Regions from separate parts of the Roseburia intestinalis L1-82 genome, predicted to be linked through region 1. Evidence: predicted binding sites of a transcription regulator. Region 1 holds the regulator's gene; each other region holds the start of a gene.

Evidence for each region. The regulator Rex, encoded in region 1, represses fermentation and respiration genes when NADH is low (regulators of the CRP and FNR family bind a similar motif). The targets are predictions, from matches to a motif close to ATTGTTAANTANTTAACAAT.
Region 2: the regulator Rex is predicted to act here: its motif matches at 3,491-3,510, upstream of RIL182_RS17145 (phosphoketolase family protein).
Region 3: the regulator Rex is predicted to act here: its motif matches at 5,426-5,445, upstream of RIL182_RS16905 (shikimate dehydrogenase).

What each region holds. Positions count from the first base shown of each region.
Region 1 is NZ_LR027880.1:2,148,636-2,156,368, forward strand. Features, by position in the region: gene alr (alanine racemase) at 1-869, opposite strand, end outside; gene RIL182_RS10030 (NAD(P)H-hydrate dehydratase) at 931-2,469, opposite strand; gene RIL182_RS10040 (redox-sensing transcriptional repressor Rex) at 2,663-3,316, opposite strand; gene RIL182_RS10045 (ABC-F family ATP-binding cassette domain-containing protein) at 3,391-5,334, opposite strand; gene RIL182_RS10050 (NADP-dependent isocitrate dehydrogenase) at 5,331-6,542, opposite strand; gene RIL182_RS10055 (GntR family transcriptional regulator) at 6,557-7,216, opposite strand; gene RIL182_RS10060 (beta/alpha barrel domain-containing protein) at 7,227-7,733, opposite strand, start outside.
Region 2 is NZ_LR027880.1:3,651,333-3,659,065, reverse strand. Features, by position in the region: gene RIL182_RS17180 (DUF4352 domain-containing protein) at 1-385, shown strand, start outside; gene rplM (50S ribosomal protein L13) at 665-1,093, shown strand; gene rpsI (30S ribosomal protein S9) at 1,110-1,502, shown strand; gene RIL182_RS17160 (hypothetical protein) at 1,824-2,105, shown strand; gene RIL182_RS17155 (cysteine-rich KTR domain-containing protein) at 2,284-2,472, shown strand; gene RIL182_RS21470 (class I SAM-dependent methyltransferase) at 2,663-3,043, shown strand; gene RIL182_RS21465 (class I SAM-dependent methyltransferase) at 3,040-3,411, shown strand; gene RIL182_RS17145 (phosphoketolase family protein) at 3,550-5,925, shown strand; gene RIL182_RS17140 (AraC family transcriptional regulator) at 5,945-6,988, opposite strand; gene RIL182_RS17135 (methyl-accepting chemotaxis protein) at 7,175-7,733, shown strand, end outside.
Region 3 is NZ_LR027880.1:3,587,282-3,595,014, forward strand. Features, by position in the region: gene RIL182_RS16875 (TRAP transporter substrate-binding protein) at 1-260, opposite strand, end outside; gene RIL182_RS16880 (TRAP transporter large permease) at 274-1,566, opposite strand; gene RIL182_RS16885 (TRAP transporter small permease) at 1,567-2,172, opposite strand; gene aroD (type I 3-dehydroquinate dehydratase) at 2,383-3,147, opposite strand; gene RIL182_RS16900 (MFS transporter) at 3,185-4,399, opposite strand; gene RIL182_RS16905 (shikimate dehydrogenase) at 4,479-5,354, opposite strand; gene RIL182_RS16910 (LysR family transcriptional regulator) at 5,609-6,490, shown strand; gene RIL182_RS16915 (LysR family transcriptional regulator) at 6,549-7,430, opposite strand.

The sequences.
Region 1 (7,733 bases):
CCGTCTGCATAACCGACCGGGATCGTTGCAATCATACGCGGTTCTTTTGTGACATAAGTTCCGCCATAACTGATTGCCCTGCCAGCCGGAAGCTCTTTTACATATGCAACATGTGTCACAAGCGATAATGCAGGTTTTAAGCTGATTGCCGTCTTATCCACGTCCTCAGACGGCCACATTCCATAAAGCGTAATCCCTGCACGCACCATATCCATGTTTGCCTCCGGGATATCGACAATTCCTGCACTGTTTGAGCAGTGGTGAATCGGGATACTTACCCCGCGTTCTTCTAACATGTCGATCATTTTACGGAAAAGTTTTATCTGCTGGTATGTCGGCTCCTTATCTTTTTCATCTGCTTTTGCAAAATGGGTAAAAATACCCTCCACTATAATATGCGGTAGTTTTGAAAGCTGTGCCATCTCATCCGCAGCTTCTTCCGTAACCTGATAACCGATCCGGCTCATTCCGGTATCAATTGCAAAATGAATCTTGCAGTCCCTGCCGATACTTGCAGCCGCAACGGAAAGCTTTTCTGCCATCTCTCTGGTAAATACGGTCGGACGGATGCCCGCTTTGATCATATCCACATACTGATCCGGGAACACATATCCTAAGATCAGGATTGGTTTCTGGATCCCGTGATTTCGAAGGATCAGTCCCTCTTCCACCGTGGCAACCGCATAACCGTATAGATAATCAAGTTTTTCAATCGTCTCTGCAATCTCTACGGCACCATGTCCATAGCCGTCAGCCTTGATGACCGCCATAATTTTTGTATCTTTTGCAATGTTCCCACGCATTGCATCCATGTTGTGAAGAATTGCATCCAGATCGATCTCCGCATGCACTCTGCTGTATCTGTTCATGTTGTTCTCCAATCTATTTTTTTCATTACTTTTTTGTTCAACACAAAATCTATACGCGCTTTTACTGTTGTGTGTAAATATTTAGTACCTTTTTGATCCCGGTGATCAGATCCGAGGCTGTAAGGCCCTGTAAACCTGTCGTCTGTACCATGATATCACCTGCCAAACCGTGAAGGTATACTCCAAGAGGTGCCGCCTGATATGATGTCAGTTTCTGTGCCATAAGTGCACCGATCAAACCGCTTAGTACATCCCCGCTTCCTGCAGTTGCCATTCCCGGATTACCGGAAAGATTCAGATACCTTTTATGATCCGGCAGTGCGGTCACTGTATGTTCATCTTTCAGGACGCAAATAACCTGATTTTCATCTGCAAAATCTGCAGCTGTCTGCAACAGATTCTTCTGGATTTCTCCAACTGTTTTTCTGGTAAGCCTGCTCATCTCTCCAAGATGCGGTGTAATCACGGCAGTATTCTTAAAATTTTTCCATCTATCTGCCCCCTGCACTCCGGTGTTTTTCTGCTCTGCCACCAGATTTAATGCATCAGCATCAAAAAGAAATGCTTTATTCTCATGTGACGTTCCATATTCTAACACAAAATTTAATATCTGTGCAGAAGTTTTTTCTTTTCCTAGTCCGGGACCGATCACAATGGCATCTGCCCAGTCAAGGATCTCCCTCAGAACCGGTTCTTCCGGTACTAAAGTTTTATCGTAAGTAGTAAGAACCGCCTCCGGAACACTGCACTGTAAAATAGCTCTGTTTTCCTCCGGAGTCAGCACACGCACCAGACCACACCCTGTGGCATAAGCTGCTTTCGCAGACAAAACTGCCGCCCCTGCCATATTGACACTTCCGGCGATCAGCAAGAGTTTTCCATAACTGCCCTTATTAGAATGGCTTTTTCTTTTTGGCAGTATCGAAAAATCTTTTTCTTCAAGTGCCATCACGGCCGGCGGTTCACCCAGCCAGCTTTCTTTCGTGATGCCAATATCACATACAATGATCCTGCCGGCATACTCATTTCCCGGCCAGAGGATACTGCCTAATTTTTCAAATGCAAATGTGATCGTAAGATCTGCACGAAACGCTGTGCCTAAAATGGCTCCCGTGTCCGCAGAGATCCCGGATGCAATGTCTACCGCCGCTTTTTCCCCGGAAAGTTCATTCATCCGGCACAGCATATCTGCATATTCACCGGTCACATCTCTTGAGAGTCCCACACCAAATATTGCGTCTATTACAAGAGTAGGTCTGATCTTTTCCGGGATATCCATGTATATAGAAATACCGTATGCATTTAAAATATCCTGCTGTACCCTGTTTGACTCCGAACAGTGCTCTTTATTTCCGGCATAAACGACCGTGACAGCATGTCCTTCCAAAAATAAAAGGCGTGCGATCGCAAGACCATCTCCACCGTTATTTCCACTGCCACACACAATGAGTACTTCCGTAAGATCCACATTTTGTCTATGCAGCTCTTCCACAAATGCTATTGCAGCGCGCTCCATCAAGAGAAGTCCCGGCACCTTAAAATGTGAAATGGTATTTGCATCATATTTTTGCATTTCCCGGCTGTCTACAAGATATTTCATGAAATCCTCCTTGTTTTGCGGAGCAAAATGCGACTGCCTTTGCAGGAGCAGAGGATTTTTCTCCTTGTTTTGCGGAGCAAAATGCGACTGCCTTTGCAGGAGCAGAGGATTTTTCTCCTTGTTTTATAAGGCAAAAAACGCCGCACATAAATCTGTGCGGCAGCTATTTGCTCTCTACATTTACAGCACCTTTTCAGTTGCCGTTTTCTTCTGCTTTTTTGTTTCTGACAATGTTGTAAGACAACTGCATCAGACTGTCGGAAAGATGTACATTCTCCACGACAACATTTTTGTCGATCAATTCAAGATCTACATGGGCAAAATTCCAGATTGCACGGATTCCAAGTCCGACCAGCCTGTTTGCAATCGCATCTGCCTTTTCCTTCGGCATGGTCAGCGCTGCGATATCTACCTGATTTTCTTCACAGAAACTCTCTAATTCATCTAACATACGGATTTTGATCCCGCGTACAGTCACTCCGTCAAGCGCCGGATTTACATCAAAAAGTCCTATGATAACAAAGCCAAGTTTCTCAAATTTTACATAATTGGTAAGTGCCTGACCAAGGTTACCGGCACCCATTACAATAATATTGTGTCTCTCATTCAAACCTAAGATCTTACCGATCTCTTCATATAAATATTTTACATTATAGCCGTAGCCCTGCTGACCGAACCCGCCAAAATTATTCAGATCCTGTCTGATCTGGGATGCGGTCACATTCATCCGTTTGCTCAGATCATTGGATGATATACGCTCCACACCGGCGTCTAATAGTTCTCCGAGGTAACGGTAATAACGCGGCATCCTTCGGATCACTGCCTGTGATATCTCTTTTTCCTGCACAAAAGGTTCCACCTTTCTTACGTTCTCTCGTTTATTATAGTGATTTCCCCTGTGTCTGTCAATGTGTGAAATTTTTAACTATCTTTAGCTCCATCCAGCTGCATTGACAGATCTTCCCACGTTTCATAGCAGGTTTCAAGGCGTTCCCTGCACTCCTGCTGTCGTGCAGCAAGTTCATTTAACTTTGCGGAATTGACTGCATTTTCCGGCTTCGCACATTCTTCATCGATCGCGCTTATCTCTTCTTCTAATGCTGCAATCTCATCTTCTATTTTTTTCAGACTGTTTTCAATCTTACGGATCCTTGCCTGTTCTGCCTTCTGCGCCTGCCAGTCAAGTTTATTGACCGCATCATCCTGTTTTCCTGCCTGAATATCCGATATTTCCTGTGGTTTTACATACAGTTGCGTCATGATATCGTGTTTTTCCAGATAATAATCATAGTTTCCAATATAATTTACAACCGTCTCACCTGTCAGCTCTAGGATCCTCGTCGCCGTCTGATTGATAAAATAGCGGTCATGGGAAACGAAAAATACGGTTCCGGTATACTGGTTTAACGCAGATTCCAAAATTTCTTTGGATGTAATATCCAAATGGTTCGTCGGCTCATCAAGGATCAGAAAATTCGCATCGGAAAGCATTAATTTTGCTAAGGAAACACGTCCTCTCTCTCCACCGCTCAAATCTGAAATGTGCTTAAACACATCATCATTTGTAAACAAAAATGCTGCTAACACATTGCGGATCTTCGTATTATTCAGCCCCGGATAGGCATCTGAGATTTCCTCAAAAATCGTCTTTTCCATATGTAAAAGCTGATGTTCCTGATCGTAATATCCGATATGCACATTCGAACCAAGTGTCACGGTACCGCCATCTGCCGGAATCAGATTATTGATGATCTTTAGTATGGTCGTTTTACCAGTTCCATTGTTACCGATCAGCGCCACCCGTTCCCCACGTTTGATCTCAAATGAAATATCCGAAAACAATGTGACCGGCGGATAGGATTTTGCAAGATTTGACACGGTAAGGACGTCATTTCCGCTGACCACATTTGGCTCTAACACGATCTTAATATCCGTATTATCCTCAACCGGCTTTTCAATGCGTTCAATCTTATCTAACATTTTCTCACGGCTTTCCGCACGCTTGATAGATTTTTCGCGGTTGAATGATTTTAATTTTGTAATAACTTCTTCCTGGTGTCTGATCTCACGCTGCTGGTTGTAATACTGTTTTAACAGATCTTCACGAACTTTTGCTTTTTTCTTTGCAAAATCCGAATAATTTCCCTGATATACATACGCTTTATGCTGGAAAATCTCTACAACTTTTGTGACAACACGATCCAGAAAATAACGGTCATGTGCTACGATCACAACAGCCCCTTTGTAAGCCCGCAGAAAATTCTCAAGCCAGCGGATCGACTCCATATCCAGATGGTTCGTCGGCTCATCTAAAAGCAGTACATCCGGCTTTGTGACTAAAAGTTTGCCAAGGGAAACTCTTGTTTTCTGTCCTCCGGATAACTCGCTCATCTGTTTGCTCAAATCTTCATCTGAAAAACCAAGTCCTTTTAAAATACCGGTCGCTTCACTGCGGTATGCATATCCGCCCTGCAGTTCAAATTCATGGCTCTGGCGGTGATAAATATCCATCAGCTTTTCTAATTCTTCACCGGTACGGCTGTTCATCTCAGACTCCATATCACGAAGTTTCTGTTCCATTTCCAGAATATCGGTTCTTGCATAAAGAACCTCATCATAGATGGTTCTATGGCCGGATACATCCTGATACTGTGCTAAGTAGCCGATTGTCTTATCCTTTGCAAGAATCACTTCACCGGCATCGGACGTTTCTTCGCCCATAATAATTTTAAGCAGCGTAGACTTGCCGGCACCATTGATGCCGACAATCGCTGCTTTTTCATTTGCTTCAATATGAAAACTTACATCTTTTAATATCTCATCTGTTCCAAAAGACTTTGAGATACTCTGACATGACAAAATCATTTTAAACTTTCCTCTAACGTCGTTCTGATTGCCTTGATAAAATCTTCGCTGTTTAATACGACCGGATTCGGATTCGTAGTAATCAGCGCAAGGTCTTTTGTCATTTTACCATCTTCAATGGTCTTAATACAAGCCTTTTCGAGTTTTTCTGCAAAATCGGACAATGCAGCATTCGAATCAAGCTCTCCGCGTTTCTTAAGTGCTCCCGTCCATGCAAAAATGGTTGCAACAGAGTTCGTGGATGTTTCCTCACCTTTTAAGTGTTTGTAATAATGACGCTGTACCGTTCCGTGTGCAGCCTCATACTCATAATAGCCATCCGGAGAAACCAGCACGGAAGTCATCATGGCAAGCGAACCAAATGCACTTGAAACCATATCACTCATGACATCTCCGTCATAGTTTTTACATGCCCAGATATAACCGCCTTCAGATTTCATCACACGGGCAACCGCGTCATCAATTAAAGTATAGAAATAAGTAATGCCTGCTTTTTCGAATTTTTCTTTGTATTCTGCATCAAAGATCTCCTGGAAAATATCTTTAAATGTGTGATCGTATTTTTTGGAGATCGTGTCTTTGGTTGCAAACCACAGATCCTGTTTTGTATCAAGTGCATAGTTAAAGCAGCTCTTTGCAAAACTTTCAATCGAATTGCAAAGGTTGTGCTGTCCCTGAACGACACCTGCTCCGGTAAAGTTATGAATCAGTTCTCTTGTTTCTGTGCCGTCCTCTGCAGTATAAACCAGCTCACATTTACCTGCTCCCGGAATCTTCATCTCGGATGCTTTGTATACATCACCATAGGCATGACGTGCAATCGTGATGGGCTTTTTCCAGTTTTTGACACATGGCTCAATGCCTTTTACAACGATCGGTGCACGGAATACCGTACCGTCTAACATGGCACGGATCGTACCATTCGGACTCTTCCACATTTCTTTTAGGTTGTATTCAGTCATACGCGCTGCATTTGGTGTAATCGTTGCACATTTTACAGCAACACCGTATTTTTTTGTGGCATTGGCAGAATCAACGGTTACCTGGTCATTTGTTTCATTGCGATGCTCTAATCCAAGATCATAATACTCTGTCTTTAAATCAATAAACGGAAGAAGTAACTCATCTTTGATCATTTTCCAGAGGATTCTTGTCATCTCATCTCCGTCCATCTCTACCAGTGGGGTTGTCATTTTGATTTTTTCCATTGTGTTCTCCTTTTCTATTGAAATAAATTGTCCCATCCGTAATTATCCATATTGTGAATGGTGTTCATCATGTGCTCATTCGCCAGTTTCTCTGCCAGACCGGCATCATGCTTCTTTAATGCCTCCACGATCTGTCTGTGTTCCTGATTTGACTGTACGGAACGCTTCGGATCTGCAAGTGTGATTTTTCGCACGCGTTGTACATAATGATGAAAATCAAGCAGCACATGTTTTAATTCTTTGCTGTCGGAAGCATTGTATAAAATTTCATGGAAACGGTTGTCAAGTTCCACAACCTGTTCCGAATTTCCTTTTGCAGCATGAAAATCCGACAGATATATATTTTCATCCAGTTCATCTAACTGTTCTTTGGTGATCTTATCCGCTGCCCACTTTGCACACAGTCCCTCCAGACGCGACCGTATCTCGTAGATATCCTGAATATCTTTTTTGGAAATACCTACGACATAAGCACCTTTATTCGGGATAATGGTAACCAGTCCCTCAAGTTCAAGCTGGCGGAGTGCCTCACGCACCGGAGTACGGCTGACACCTAACTCCTCACCAATATTTTTTTCCTTTAACTCCTCGTCTGTCGCATATTTTCCGGACAAAATATTTTCACGGATCGTATGAAACACACGGGAACTTAAGGAATAATTATCCTCTCCCATATATGACACCTCATGCTCCTATTGTTACATTTAATTCCTTGCAGCATTTTTCAATTTCTTCCACTAATTCTTTATCGGTCAATACCGTAACACGTCCATCCTCGTACTGTTTATCTACCCATACTTTTACTTTTTTCACAAGCTCTGAGTTTTTGTCTACGCTCTTATCTTTCGGAAGATGGTAATAAGAGTTGATCCAGAGAGCGATTCCGGCAAGACCGGATGTGTTGGAAACAGATACTAATGGTGGTCTGTTTAAAAATTTTCCAGTATCAAAAATATTGTAAATCTCCTCATTTTTGAGAAGTCCGTCCGCATGGATCCCGGCTCTTGTGACATTGAAGTTGCTGCCGACAAACGGGGTACGGCTCGGCTGTACATAGCCTAATTCTTTCTCAAAATACTCTGCCAGTTCTGTGATCACGGTAGTGTCCATGCCATCGAGTGTTCCCTTCAACTGTGCATATTCAAATACCATTGCCTCAAGCGGTGTGTTACCGGTACGCTCTCCGATTCC
Region 2 (7,733 bases), 1.5 Mb from region 1:
TATTGGTGAAACTGCAGAAATGAATGATGTGCAGGTTACAATGGTCAATTATACGCAGAGCAGCGGGTCAGAGTATAATAAACCGGCAGATGGAAATGAGTTTGTTCTGGTAGAGTTTGAAATCGCAAATAATTCTGATTCTGAGATAAATATAAGCAGTATGGCGAGTTTTGAAGCATATGCGGACGATTATGCACTGAATTATTCAGTGAGTGCTCTTTTGGAGAAAAATGATCAAAATCAGTTAGATGGAACCATTGCAGCAGGGAAAAAAATGAATGGTGTGATTGGGTATGAGGTTCCGGCGGACTGGAAAACAATCGAAATTCATTTTAAGGACAATGTATGGAGCAGTAATAAATTTAAGTTTGAGATAACGAAATAGGCAGATTAGAGGCGGACATCTGATAAAGGATATCCGCCTCTTTCAGAGTTAATTTGGAAGATAGTTTTATTTGTAAAAAGTTTGATCTAAAGTAAAAAAATCCTTGACACACAAGGCGTCGTGTACTATACTATTTGAGTCTGTGATAGTGAAGTAATGTCAATCCAAAGCCCCGGAGCGACATTTAAACTATAAACAATTTATTGAATACCAAGCGGTGTGTCCTGGACATTCACATTGCAGAGGTGTTCCGTAACATTATTTCTAGGAGGAAGATCAATGAAAACTTTTATGGCTAGCCCAGCTACCATTGATAGAAAATGGTATGTAGTTGACGCTGAAGGTATGACATTAGGACGTTTAGCATCTGAAGTTGCTAAAGTATTAAGAGGAAAGAATAAACCAATCTTTACACCGCACATCGACACAGGTGATTATGTAATCGTTGTTAACGCTGAGAAGATTAAAGTAACTGGTAAAAAATTAGACCAGAAGATCTACTACAATCACTCTGATTATGTAGGTGGTATGAAAGAGACTACCTTAAAAGAAATGTTAGCGAAACATCCGGAAAGAGTTATCGAGCACGCAGTAAAAGGCATGCTTCCAAAGGGACCTTTAGGAAGAGAGATGTATACAAAATTATTCGTATACGTTGGACCGGATCACAAGCATGCAGCTCAGAAACCTGAAGCTTTAACATTTTAATTAGGAGGGAAAAACAGTGGCTAATACAAAGTATTACGGAACAGGAAGAAGAAAATCATCTGTTGCCAGAGTATATTTAGTACCAGGTACAGGTAAAATTACCATCAATAAAAGAGATATGGATGAGTATTTCGGATTAGAGACATTAAAGGTTGTTGTTCGTCAGCCTTTAACTGCTACCGAGACAGCTGATAAATTCGACGTTTTAGTAAACGTTCGCGGTGGTGGATACACAGGACAGGCAGGAGCTATCCGTCATGGTATCGCTCGTGCATTATTAAATGTAGATGCTGACTACAGACCAGTATTAAAGAAAGCAGGATTCTTAACACGTGATCCTCGTATGAAAGAGCGTAAGAAATACGGTCTCAAAGCAGCTCGTCGCGCTCCACAGTTTTCAAAGAGATAATTATCTCGAAAGAGACAATCGAATTATGTTTACAAACCCCGGAAAATCAAGGTTTTCCGGGGTTTTCTTATACCCAAACGGGTTGATATGTTTCAAAGTGAAGTTCCTTAAATCTTTGAAGCCGCAAAATGATGCAAGCTCTTTCTTTGATTTGGATTCTATGCAGAAAGCCAAAATTTGCGTAGACCACTTCCGCGGCGTTCCATGTATTTCATGCGGTGAAAATTCCTTTGCGATTTTTTGGTTGACAATGTCAAAATTACATAGTATCCCCACTCGCTTGAAACCTTGAAGCGTTCTGGCGCGGCGGAGATCGAGCAAGTGGCAGCTTCAGATACAGTGAAAAATATACTTTGCCTTGGGACGGAGATAAATGAGATTCTTGAAACACTCATTGTGCGTGGGCAGAAAAGCGGCGAGGTAAGAAAAGAAGTTGTTCCTGTGCTGACGGTCTATGTCCTCTCCACAAGCATTGATTCGCTGCTTGCGCTTGCCGAGACAAAGGGAAAATTCATTTGCGCGCAGAATGGTATGACAGAAGAGGAGTTCCTCGACTATGGTTTCCGACAGATAATCAACTCTATCCTTGAAGTACGAATATGATGAGGGTGCGACATGGATAAAATGTATCTTAGAGATGCAGTATTGGCAGCGCAATGAGAAAGTTATATGAGAAAAACGCATAACGAACCACGCAGATTTCGCTTGAGATATTATGACGATTCAAGAGGTTAAGAGAGCGTAAAGATCATTGCAATCAGGAAAAGGTGAGGTGGTATAAATGGTTGAAAATATAGAAAAGAAATTAGAGTGGCTTCACTGTCCCAGATGCGGCGGGAAAACGAGGACACAGATACGTCCACATACGGTGTTAGAGGATTTTCCGTTATTTTGTCCGAAATGTAAATATACTTGTGTGATTTATTTTAGAAATAAAAAAATTGAAGAAATTAAAACGCCAGACGCTTAGACGCAGAGCAAGACCTGATAGATGAAGGTTTGCTCTGCGTTTTGTAATCAATACACTCAGCACGCCTGTAAATGACACAGGTCTTACCGTAGAAATGCAACTGCTTCATACGGGCACTGGAGCTGTTTCATGCAAATACGAAAGAAATGGAAGAAAAATAGGGGAAACATCAAAGATGGAGGACAAAGGAATGAATAACGAAGTTAGTATTACTGCCCTGATGAGTTCATTTGGACGGGCGTTTCATGCAGAAAATGAAGATCATCCGGTTTTCGCGGATCATCTTGCAAAAGAGCTGATGACAGCAGAAGAATATGCCGCCGTTCTGACTGGCACAAAGCAATATGTTATGCTCGGCGCAGATCTGGATACCTTCGCTCTTCGGGAAAAAGAATTCTTATCAAAACATAGGGTATTTGAAGTCGATCATCCCCTGACGCAGAAAGATAAAATAGAACGGATCACCCGTGCCGGTTGGACGATTCCTGATAATCTCACCTTTGTTCCTGCGGATTTTACGAAAGATAATGTAGCGGAACGTCTGATCGATGGGGGGGTGACGCATCTGTGAAAACATTTTTCTCATGGCTCGGCGTAACGTATTATCTTTCGACGGAAGCAATCAATACGATGTTGGCTGCACTTTCCGAACTTTGTGCGGATGGGAGTTCGCTTGTGTTTGATTATCCAGATGAGAATTTCTTTGATGCTTCCGAAAAGCGTGTGCAGAACACAATTATGATGGCAAAAGCAGGTGGCGAGCCAATGCAATCAGCCTTTTCCTATAGCGAGATTGAAAAACTCCTGGAGAAACATGGCTTTCTGATTTATGAGTTGTTGACACCGGATGATATTCAAAGGGATATTATCGACAAGGCAGGGGCGGATATGAAAGCCTTTGAGCATGTTAATTACTGTCTTGCTGTCAGGAAAAACTAAAAAGGCTGTCACACAACCAGTCGGATCAGGTAACTTTTTTACAAGATAACAGGAATGGGAAATTGCCCTCCGAAAAAAGATTGTCTAAAATATAACAAACGAGACAGGAAATGTTTCAATAAAGGAGGAAAAAGCAGCATGGCAGAAGTAAACGCTGTGGAAAAGCAGCCTGTTACCCAAGAGTACCTGAAAAAAATGGACGCCTATTGGCGTGCGGCAAACTATCTTGGAGCAGCACAGTTATATTTACTGGACAACCCGTTATTACGCGAGCCGTTGACGATGGATCATATAAAGAAAAAGATCGTCGGACACTGGGGAACCGTTCCGGGACAGAACTTTGTATACGTTCATTTAAACCGTGTCATCAAAAAATATGATCAGGATATGATCTTAATTTCCGGTCCTGGCCACGGTGGAAACTTTTTTGTGGCAAATACATATTTAGAGGGAACTTACAGCGAGGTATATCCGAACATCGGAGAGGATATGGACGGACTGAAAAAACTGTGTAAACAGTTTTCTTTCCCGGGCGGTATCTCAAGCCATGTTGCACCGGAAACTCCTGGTTCCATCAACGAGGGCGGTGAGCTTGGATATTCACTGGCACACTCTTTTGGTGCGGTATTTGACAACCCGGATCTGGTTGCAGCATGTATCGTCGGAGACGGTGAGTCCGAGACTGGACCGCTTGCAACTTCCTGGCAGTGCAACAAATTTTTAAACCCGAAAACAGACGGTGCGGTTTTACCGATCCTGCATCTGAACGGATATAAGATCAGCAACCCGACCATCTTAGCACGTATTTCCCGTGAAGAATTAGAGCATTTCTTCGACGGATGCGGCTGGAAACCGTATTTCGTGGAGGGCGATGAGCCGATGGATATGCACAGCAAGATGGCGGCTGCCTTAGATCAGGCGATGGATGAGATCAAGGCGATCCAGAAAAATGCGAGAGAAAATGATGATCTGACCAGACCGAAATGGCCGATGATCGTACTCCGCACCCCGAAGGGCTGGACAGGACCAAAGGTAGTGGATGGCAATCAGATCGAAGGCTCTTTCCGTGCACATCAGGTTCCGATCATGATGGACAAACCGGAACATCTTCAGATGTTAAAAGACTGGCTGTTAAGTTATCATCCGGAGGAGCTGTTTGATGAGGACGGAAAACTGATTCCGGAATTAAAGGCATTAGCACCGACCGGCGACCGCAGGATTGGATCAAACCCGCATGCAAACGGGGGTAAATTACTGCGCGATCTGCGTCTGCCTGATTTTAAAGATTATGCTGTGGATGTTCCAAAGCCGGGTGCTGTGGAAGCGCAGGATATGATCGAACTTGGCGGATTTGTCAGAGATATTTTCGAGTTAAATGAAGATGCAAAGAACTTCCGTATTTTCGGACCGGATGAGACGATGTCAAACCGTCTTGGAAAAGTATTTGAGGCAACGAACCGTGACTGGAACGGTGAGGCTTATGATACGGATGAATTCCTTGCACATGACGGACGTGTCATGGACTCTATGTTGAGTGAGCATATGTGTGAGGGATGGTTAGAGGGATATCTGTTAACCGGACGTCATGGATTCTTTGCAAGTTATGAGGCATTTATCCGTGTGGTTGATTCCATGTGTGCACAGCATGCAAAATGGTTAAAGGTTTGCAACCAGCTTCCGTGGAGACAGTCCATTGCATCCTTGAACCTGATTTTAAGCTCGAATGTATGGCAGCAGGATCACAATGGATTTACACATCAGGATCCGGGGTTCTTAGACCACATTGCAAATAAAAAATCAGACGTGGTACGCCTTTATCTGCCGCCAGATGCAAACTGTTTATTATCCTGCTTCGATCACTGTATCCGCAGCCGCAACTATGTCAATGTGCTCGTGACATCCAAACATCCGAGACAGCAGTGGCTGACCATGGAGCAGGCAGTCAAACACTGTACACAGGGTATCGGCATCTGGGAGTGGGCAAGCAACGACCAGGGCGAAGAGCCGGATGTAGTTATGGCATGCTGCGGTGATACACCGACATTAGAGACATTGGCAGCCGTTACGATCTTAAGAGAGGCACTGCCGGAGATTAAGATCCGTGTGATCAACGTTGTCGATCTCATGAAATTAGAGCCGAACACGAAACATCCGCACGGACTCAGCGATGCAGAATACGATGCACTCTTTACCAAAGACAAACCGATCATTTTTGCATTCCACGGTTATCACACACTGATCCATGAGCTGACCTACCGCAGAACCAACCGCAACATCCACGTTTACGGTTATCAGGAGGAAGGTACGATTACAACACCGTTTGATATGCGTGTACAAAACGAAATCGACCGTTTCCACTTAGTAAAGAACGTCATCAAATATCTGCCACAGCTTGGAAACAGAGGATCTTATCTGGTACAGCAGATGAACGACAAACTCGTAGAGCACAAACAGTACATCCACGAGTACGGTCAGGATCTGCCTGAGGTAAGAGACTGGAAATGGAATCTGTAAGATAAATCTGAAAAAATAGTTACATCTTTTTGCGGAACTGTGCCGGCGTAAGCTGGTGCCGTTCCGTAAATATTTTATAGAAATAACCTTTGTTGTGGTAACCGACCGCTTCCGTGATCTGGTCGATCGTGGCATCGGTCGTAAGAAGCAGCGTTTCAGCGCGGCGCAGGCGCAGAAGCTGTAAGTATTCCGTATAGGTAAGCCCGGTCTGTGTTTTTATGAGACGGTTAAAATAATCTTCCTGAAAATGAAATTCCTCAGAAAGTCCTGTAATGGAAATCTGGGTCAGATGATTTTCCATATAATCTGTGATCTCTTCAAATAAAATCCAGTTCATCTGTTTTCGCAGTTGTTTTGACAGCGAAAATTCATAATTTGTTCCAAGAATCCTGAAAATACGCAGCAGTAATCCCTGACAGATCAAAGGGGAGGCAACATCATGCTGTTTTAACTCGGACAGCAGCTGATAAAGCGCCTGTTCCATTTTTTCCAGACCCTCCGGCTGTGGACGGAAATGCAGATACTGCTGCAGATTTTTCTGCTCTAATAATGCCATATTTAAAAAAGAAGCAATTCTTCCGGAAGTGCTCAGATGTTTCATGATATCATTAAAAATAGCATTTGTGATACCGAGAAATAAGATCGTGGAAGAACCACTGTCTAAGATTTCCTGATGTTCACAGTTGCGGTCGATCAGGCAGAGTTCCCCCTTGTGGAAAGTAAATTCATTGCCGAGGATCTTCTGACGGTATTCGCCGTCCACGATATAAAAAAGTTCGAGATATTCATGTGAGTGCATCTGGGTGCGCATGCCCGGTTCAAACCGTTTCTCGTAAGTAAAGGCGGTACCGGAGGGGATGATCGTGGCAGAAACAGTGTGAGGTTCGTGGATATCCCAGATCAGGCCAAACATGTGCTCTGATTCCGGAAGGGGATATGGTTTGACTTCGATATCGTGCTGCGAATACTCCGGACAGACAATGCGGAAACGCTGATAAATATCTGGTGATTCATAAGTTGTATTATCATAAAGAAGATGTCTGATATATTGTTTTAAGTTCATAATAACCTCATCTGAAAGCAGCAAAATGTGAAATATTTTAAATATCTTTAGTTTATCACAGCACATTTTATGGCGCAATATGTCGAAAAGTATGAAAAAAATTTGTAATAAGTATTGTGTGTGTTTATTGAGAGGTGTACTATAATTATGCAAGTACATTCAAAAGCGAAAGGAAGAGGGATTTAGATGACAGGAGAACAATATGTAAGAGCAAATAAAAGAGTATATAATGTGGTAATAATCCTGCTGGCAGTGATGACGATTCTGTCTGTTATGGCATGTCTGGCGGAGTTTAAGATTACGATACTGCTTCAGACTGCAGCTGCAGTTGCGGGAATTATTGTTGTGAATACTTATGCAAAAAAGTTTTGGAATTCAAAAAAGGGTGGGGAAATCCTGCTTGGAACAGGAAGTGCTGTATATTGTGTATTTCTTTTACTGAATCAGAATAATTTTGTTTACGCATATGGAATCCCGCTCTTTGTTGCATGTGTTTTGTATTTAGATGTAAAGTTTGTATATTATGGTATTGGTGTAACTGCAGTAGGAAATATCATTCATATCATAGTGCAGGTTATTACAAAAAGAGCCGATGGGATAGAACTTTTTTTTAGTATTATCATTCTTGCAACAGTAGTTTATGCGGTATATGAAGCATCTATCCTCCTTACAAAATTTAGTGAAGAAAATCTGGAAATGCAGGCTGCAGCATCTGAAAAAATGCTGGCTACAGCGGAAAATCTGG
Region 3 (7,733 bases), 1.4 Mb from region 1:
AACAACTCTCTGTCTCCGCCAAGTACACTGTTTGGATAAACAGAAATCAGCATCATCCCGCCGCTCAAACGCTCCACTTCCTCTGCAAATTTTTCTGCATAGATCTGTGTGACCGTATCCTCCGGGCTTGAACTTCCAAGCGGCCACGCATAACGCTGCACTTTTGCCTGATCCTGTGTATCTTTATTCCCGCAGCCACTTGCAAAAAGTACTGCCCCTGCAAGGAAACCGCATAATATCTTTTTCTTACAATTCTTCAAGTTTTCGCCCTCCTTATGAAAGCAGACAGAGACTGATCGCCGGAATAAATGTGATCAGAAGCAGTGCAAGCATGAAATATCCAATCATCGGCATTGCCTTCTTTGCGATCTGCATCATCGGCACATTGGTAAGTGAACTTGCCACAAACAGGTTGACGCCGACCGGAGGTGTGACAAATCCAACCGCAAGATTTACGATCATCATGACACCGAAATGGATCGGATTCATTCCGACATGTTCTACAATCGGCAGTAAGATCGGACTTAAGATCAGAATCGCCGGGGTCGTATCCATGACCATACCAACAATCAGAAGTACCACGTTGATGACAATAAGCAGTACGATCTCATTTGAGAAATGTGTCATGATCCATGCACTGACATCCTGCGGTACCTGCATCAGCGTGAGCACACGCGAAAACGCGGTAGATGTTGCAAGAATAAATAAGATCGGCGCATAGGTTTTCATCGCCTCCACCATAATGCCCCAGATCTGTTTTACTTTAATAGATCTGTAAATGAACAGACTGACAAACAGGGAATAAAATACGGAGATGACAGCCGCCTCCGTCGGGGATGCCACACCGGAATAAATACAGCCAAGCACGATCACGGGGCTTAAGAGCGCCCAGATACTCTCTTTTAAAATGTTAAAGAATCCTTTTGCTTTGAGCTGATCCATTTTCGCCTGGATCTTCTCTCTGTCCTCACCGTGACGGCGGCAGTAATAATATGCGTAAAAGATCAGCAGTGCACTGATCATCATGCCCGGTACGATACCTGCCAAAAACAGCTCACTGACTGATTCACCGGTCGCCATCGCATACATGATAAACGGGATACTCGGCGGGATGATAACGCCAAGACCGCCCGCCACCGCAACGATCGCCGTGGAAAAATCTTTTTCATAGCCAAGTTCGATCAAAAGCGGAATCGTCATACTTCCGACCGCAGCAACGGTCGCCGGTGCAGAACCTGAAATTGCTCCATAAAACAGACAGGTAATGATCACTGCACATGGTATTCCCGCTCTTTTGTTTCCAAGGAAATAAACAAATACATCAAATAATTTTTCTGAAATTTTACCGTGCGCCATAAGGATTCCCGCAAGCACGAACATCGGCACTGCAAGCAGCGGGAAACTGTCGATTCCTCCGACCATGGAACGGATGACATACCCTGCACTTGCCGTAAATGAAGCGTCAAATGCGCCCGGCAGCACAGCCACAATTCCAAGTGAAATAGAGATCGGAATTGCGATCACAAGACATATTGCAAAAATAATAAAAACAACAACTGCTGACATCTATTTCTCCTTTCTAACTGTAACACCTGATTTGTCCATATTTGCAGCATCCGCATGCTCCGGATTTTCAACGACTGCCTCCTCGATCACAGAGGCAATATCGCCCTCTTCTAACGGTTTCTTTTCTTTTCCAAGTAAAATGCGCCACTCACCAAACCAGCGCTGTACGATGCGGAACGCTGTTAAAATAAAACAGAAAAACGGGGCTGACTGCACATAATACATTGGCAGACCACACGCCGGGCTGACCTGTCCGCTCTCTATCGTTGCTTTTAAATATAGAAAGGAGAAAGGGATCAGATAGACAAAAAATACAAACTCTACCGTGAGATTCGTAATCTTAAAAATCGTTTTTCCACGTTTCGGAAACATTTTGATGAACTGATCAACTTTGATTGAAATGCATTTTCTGGTACAGAGACTTACACTTAAAAATGCAGACCATATAAACAGATATCTGGTGATCTCCTCCGACCACGAAAGCGATACTCCAAGAATATATCTGGAAAATACCTGACACCCCATAATTAACGTCATAGCCGTTAACATGAGAACCATCAGGATTTCTTCAAGACTTTCGTCTATGACATGAATAAACTTTTTCATGCAGCCTTTTCTCCTTCCCTCGTATAACTTTTTTGACATACAGATTCGCTCATTTATTATTATATCCTATCAGATTTCTCTGGTTTTTTTCAAATTTGATTTCCTGTGAATTAAAAAACCGGGTGTCAAAAGACACTTCATTTGACATCCGGTTTTTGTTACTTATGAGAATTGTCTCGATACGGGACATCCTTTTCAAAAATACGCTTATTACATACTCTCATGGATCAGATTTAAAACAGTATTTAAATCTGCTGCGTTCATCTGTCCCGGTGCAGATGCTTTTCCAACTGCGCCAAAGGTCAGTGCAGAACCGAATACTTCACCACACAGACGGCTGATCAGACCGGTTCCTGCCATAGACATAGTGATGATCGGTCTGTCTGCATATTCAGATACCATCTCTTCCGTTGCTGCAAGAAGTGTTAAGACATCTCTTTTGTTCTGCGGCATTACAGCGATCTTCGGGATATCAGCATCTAATTCCTGCATTTTGCGGAGACGTCCAACGATATCATCTTTGTCCGGTGTCTTGTCAAAATCATGGTTAGAAGCGACAACTGCCACACCCGCTTCATGTGCAGCTTCGATGATCTCTTTCACATAAGAATCACCTGTGAAAGCTTCCACGTCAACTAAGTCAACCAGTCCGGTTGCTGCTGCTTTTTTGTTTAACTCTACATAAACATCCGGCTCGATTGCTTTCTCGCCACCCTCTTTTGAGGTACGGAAAGTGAACAGGATCGGTGTATTACCAAGTGCCGGACGCAGATCTTTTAACACGTCCTCTACCTGAGCGAAATCGAACACGCCGTCAAACCAGTCAACACGCCACTCAACAACGTCCATCTTTACATCTGCAAAAGACTTTGCTGCTGCAAGGATCTCTTCTTTTGTTTTGCCAACGATCGGTACGCAGATTTTTGGTACGCCTTCACCGATTTTCACACCACGAACTTCTACATATGAACTCATTATTTTTCCTCCTGTTTTTACTTTAATAGATCTTCTCCTAATTATCTGCCTGTGCCTGCTCAACCATACTTGTGTAACGAAGGTTTACAAATAATCCCAGTACCACACCGATTGTTGTCAGCACGATATTCATAACCATAACCTGTGAAGGCTGCATTTTGGATGCTGCTGTCAGGATCGTGTAGTTACACAGAGAAGATGCGATCATAACCAGTGCAGTTACCGTTCCTTTGATTTTCGGGAAAAGCATGTTGCAGACTGATGTAGCGATCTGAAGTAATCCGCCTGCGCCTGCCCAGCCGATTAAGAATGCACCTGCGATCATAAGAGGCTGGCTCTTTCCGACTAATACAACAACCAGAGTAGCCAGACAAATTACCGGGTAAATCAGAATAAATCTGACGTCTTTAATTTTTCTTGTCAGTAATGCAGTTACGATCAAAGCAAGCATGGTTCCTGCGGAATAGTAAGTCTGCATAATGGAAGGATCTGTCCAGCCCACATTTTCTTTTGCAAAGTTCTGTGCGCAGTTTAACCAGAGCTGGAATGTACCGGTACAGGTGAATCCGATCAGGATCATCGCAACAGACTCGATGGAAAAATGTGTATGTTTTAAGCTGGCGATCAGTCCTTCTTTTTCTCCCGCTGCCTTCTGATCCGCATCCGGAAGAGGGAAAAGCATTACCAGTACTAATAATACAATATAAATGATACCACATCCAAAGAATAATGTGTTATAAGATGTAAGACCTGCTGCTGTTGTTGCTACGGTTGCGCCAAGTACGAACGGCAGGATCATCTGTGCGATTGCAATGAAAAATTTAATTCCCATCGTTGCAACACCCGGTGCTTTATAAATGATCTCACCTACAGCCGGGTAAATTCCGGTATCAAGGAAAGAGTTGGCAATACCACCAACGATTGCGCAGATATATGCAATCTGATATCCGCCATTTGTTCCTGCATTAAATGCAAGCGCAAGTCCGATTAAGTATATCGCATAAGAACCGCTTCCGATTGCAGTGGAGATACGGCGGCCTAACTTATCAGAAAGAGGACCTGCAAATGGAAGTGCGATCAGTCTGCCCAGTCCAAGTGCCGCAGAAATGGCTGTAATTGCCATAGCCTCTACACCCCAGGATGCTGCAAGTGCTTCCTTGATCACTGCCTGTCCTAAAATAGAACATCCGACACCATGGATAAAATAATTTAAATAAAGAATCAGTGCGCTCGGTAAATATTTTTTGTTCATTGATTTTCTCCTCAATTTGGTTTGTGATGCAGCGGCATTTTTTCATACCGCCGCATGGGGTTGTGATTGGGGGGGTATTTTATTCGTATTTGATGTTTAATACTTCTTTCATGTGCTCGATCGGCATATCTTTTCCAGTCCAGAGTTTGAATGCTGCTGCACCCTGAAATAACATCATGCCAAGACCGTTCATTGTCTTACATCCAACTTCTTTTGCCATAGAACGCATCTTTGTCTCAAGCGGAGAGTAAGGAACGTCTACAACGATCAGTTCCGGACGGAAGAAAGATTTGTCAGGAACAACGGACATTCCCTCTAATGGTTTCATACCAACACCTGTTCCGTTTACGAAGATGTAGGAATCTGCCATCTCTTCTCTTAATTTCTCTTTGTCGTCTAAATCATAAAGAGTTGCTTTGCAGTTTGTTCTCTCGTTGATCTTTTTCACAGTTGCCTCTGCGTTCTCCCAGAATTTATCATGAATATTGAAGATAGAAATCTCTTTTACTCCGTCTAATGCAGCCTGGATCTCGATTGCTGTTGCAGCTCCGCCGGCACCTGCGATGGTCATTTTCTTTCCGATCACGTCGATGTCGTTGTCTTTTAAGGACTGCATAAATCCGATACCGTCTGTGATATGTCCTGTTAATACACCATTCTCATTTACAATCGTATTAACAGCTCCGCAAAGCTCTGCAGCCGGTGATAATTTATCAAGGTACTGGCCAACAACTGTTTTGTTTGGCATGGATACATTAGATCCAACCATCTTTAATGCACGAAGACCTTTGATCGCATCTTCTAATGTGCTGTTGTCAACCTCGAATGCAAGGTAAGCATAGTCAAGTCCTAAATATGCAAATGCCTCATTGTGCATTGCCGGTGAACTGGAATGTCTGATTGGGTAAGCCATTAATCCGATAAGCTCTGTGTGACCTGTGATTCTCTCTGCCATAGTAGTGTTCTCCTTTTTTCTTTTTGCATGATTTTCTTATTAGTTTCATGTTTTTAACATTACCTGCCCGCTTTGTTAAAAACTTAACAACCTCTGATATATTTATTATACAACGCTTTTTTTAATACATCCAATGCTAATTTCATGCTTTTTTAGTAGCTCTAATGTATTAATTATGATATAATCTGTACAAAAACAAAGTTTTTATTTTATAATCCATAGATATTATCTATCATTTATAAGGAGATCTATACATGACACTCAATCAGTTGGGTTATTTTTACCAGGCAGCCGTCCTTCAGCACTTCAATCAGGCGGCAGAAAAAATAAACATTTCCGAGCCAAGTTTAAGCCGTTCCATCACCGCTTTAGAAAATGAGCTCGGCGTCACACTTTTCGAAAAACGCGGGCGCAATGTGACACTCACAAAAGCCGGTGAGATTTTTTTAGAGCATGTCACACAGATTTTAGACGATGTGACACGTGCCTCCAATAAAATGCAGCAGATTGCAACCAACGGCGGACATATCGATATTGCTTATGTTTCCCCGCTTGCACGTGAATTTATTCCGAATACTGTCCGCTCATTTCTTTCCTTAGAGCAGAATAAAAATATTACATTTCACTTTTTTCAGGATATCACTTCCATGAATATAGAAGGTTTAAAGAAAGGTTCTTATGATCTGATCTTTGGTTCTTACTCTGCAAATGAACCAAATATTGAGTTTATTCCTATTATAAAGCAGGACCTTGTAGCGATCCTTCCTATCGGACATCCTCTCTGTAAAAAAGATGAGATTGAGGCCGGAGATTTTCAAAAATACCCGGTTCTTGGATATGCAAGGCATTCCGGTCTCGGAAAATATACGCGTAATTTTTTTAAGGAGCATGGTGTGCTCCCGAATTTTATCTGCGAATCGCCGGATGAAAACGGAATTGCATCGCTCGTGGCGAAAGACTTTGGGATAGCCCTTGTCGCAGACGTGGATACGATCCACAGGGATGACATCTGCATCCGTCCGCTGATCTCGCAGGAAACATTTTCACATACTGTGTATATGGGATATATGCGCGGGAAATATCAGCTGCCGGCGGTACAAAGGTTTATCCAGTTTGTGCGGAGGATGTATCATTGATGGGATGGCGGTCAGCCTGCGCAAAACTCTTTTCAGGCTGTGAATGTTGTGAGACTCGCTACTCTGTCTCCTGCATAACGAACTGGATGAAGGATTTTGCGACCGGGGAGAGATAGCGTTTTTTCATGGTGGCGAGGTAGACATGGCGCTCGTACTCCGGGTTTGTGATGGTCAGGGTTTTGACGTCAAGTGTTTTTAAGATTGGAATATCCGGCATGACTGCAATGCCAAATCCCTGAGCGACGAGTCCTGCCATACTGCCATCTTCTTCTATTTCAAATGCGATCTTTGGGAATACACTGATCTGTTCATACATCTGATCGACAACCGGGCGCAGTCCGCTTCCCTTCTGAAAATAGATCTGTGGATAATCCACCGTATCTTTTAAATCCACGCTGTCGTACATGGCAAGCGGGTGATCTTTTGGCACGGCAAGCACCAACTTCTGATCGCCGATCTGCCGGAAATCAATGTCCGGCTCCCCATCCTGATAGGAGGAAAACACCATATCATACTGGTCGTTTTTGAGCCCCTCTATGATATCTCCGGTCTTTCCAACAATAAAATGAAAGTCAATATGATAATCCGGATAGGCATCTAAGAATCTCCGCACCATCTTCGGCACAAACGTGCTTCCAAGGGTATAGATGTAAGCGAGATGTATCATACCTTCTTTGCTTCCATTTAACTCTTTCGTCCGCTGCACGCCCTCCTCTAATACTTTTAAAGATTCCTCCACATATGGAAGGAAAATTTTTCCATATCGTGTCAGAACCACATTTCTGCCTTTTTTTTCAAATAACCTTGTCCCCAGTTCCTGCTCTAACTGCGCGATCGCATGGCTTAAAGACGGCTGCGTGATCGATAAGATCTGCGCCGCTCTCGTATAATGTTCTTCCTTCGCCAACGTTCTAAAATACTGTAACTGACTTAAATTCATGAATCCATCTCCCGGTTTCTTCCGAATATGCATGTGCCTGCTGCGCACAACATCATATTATAAGGATAGCAATCTTACCAATCAGAATCAATAGAGAAATTCTATCATTTTGTCCAAAAAAACGAATTAGATTTTTTCCCTGTTTCAGGGTACATTAAATACAGAAAGAGCACACAGACTTTTTCATTGTTAAAAAAGTAACTATCTAAAACATAATTATCTGCCCGCCCAAAACTGCACGACTACCGCGCCATGTTTTCTGACATTCCAAAAGCTATGCTGCAGTTTTCATTATCCAACAAT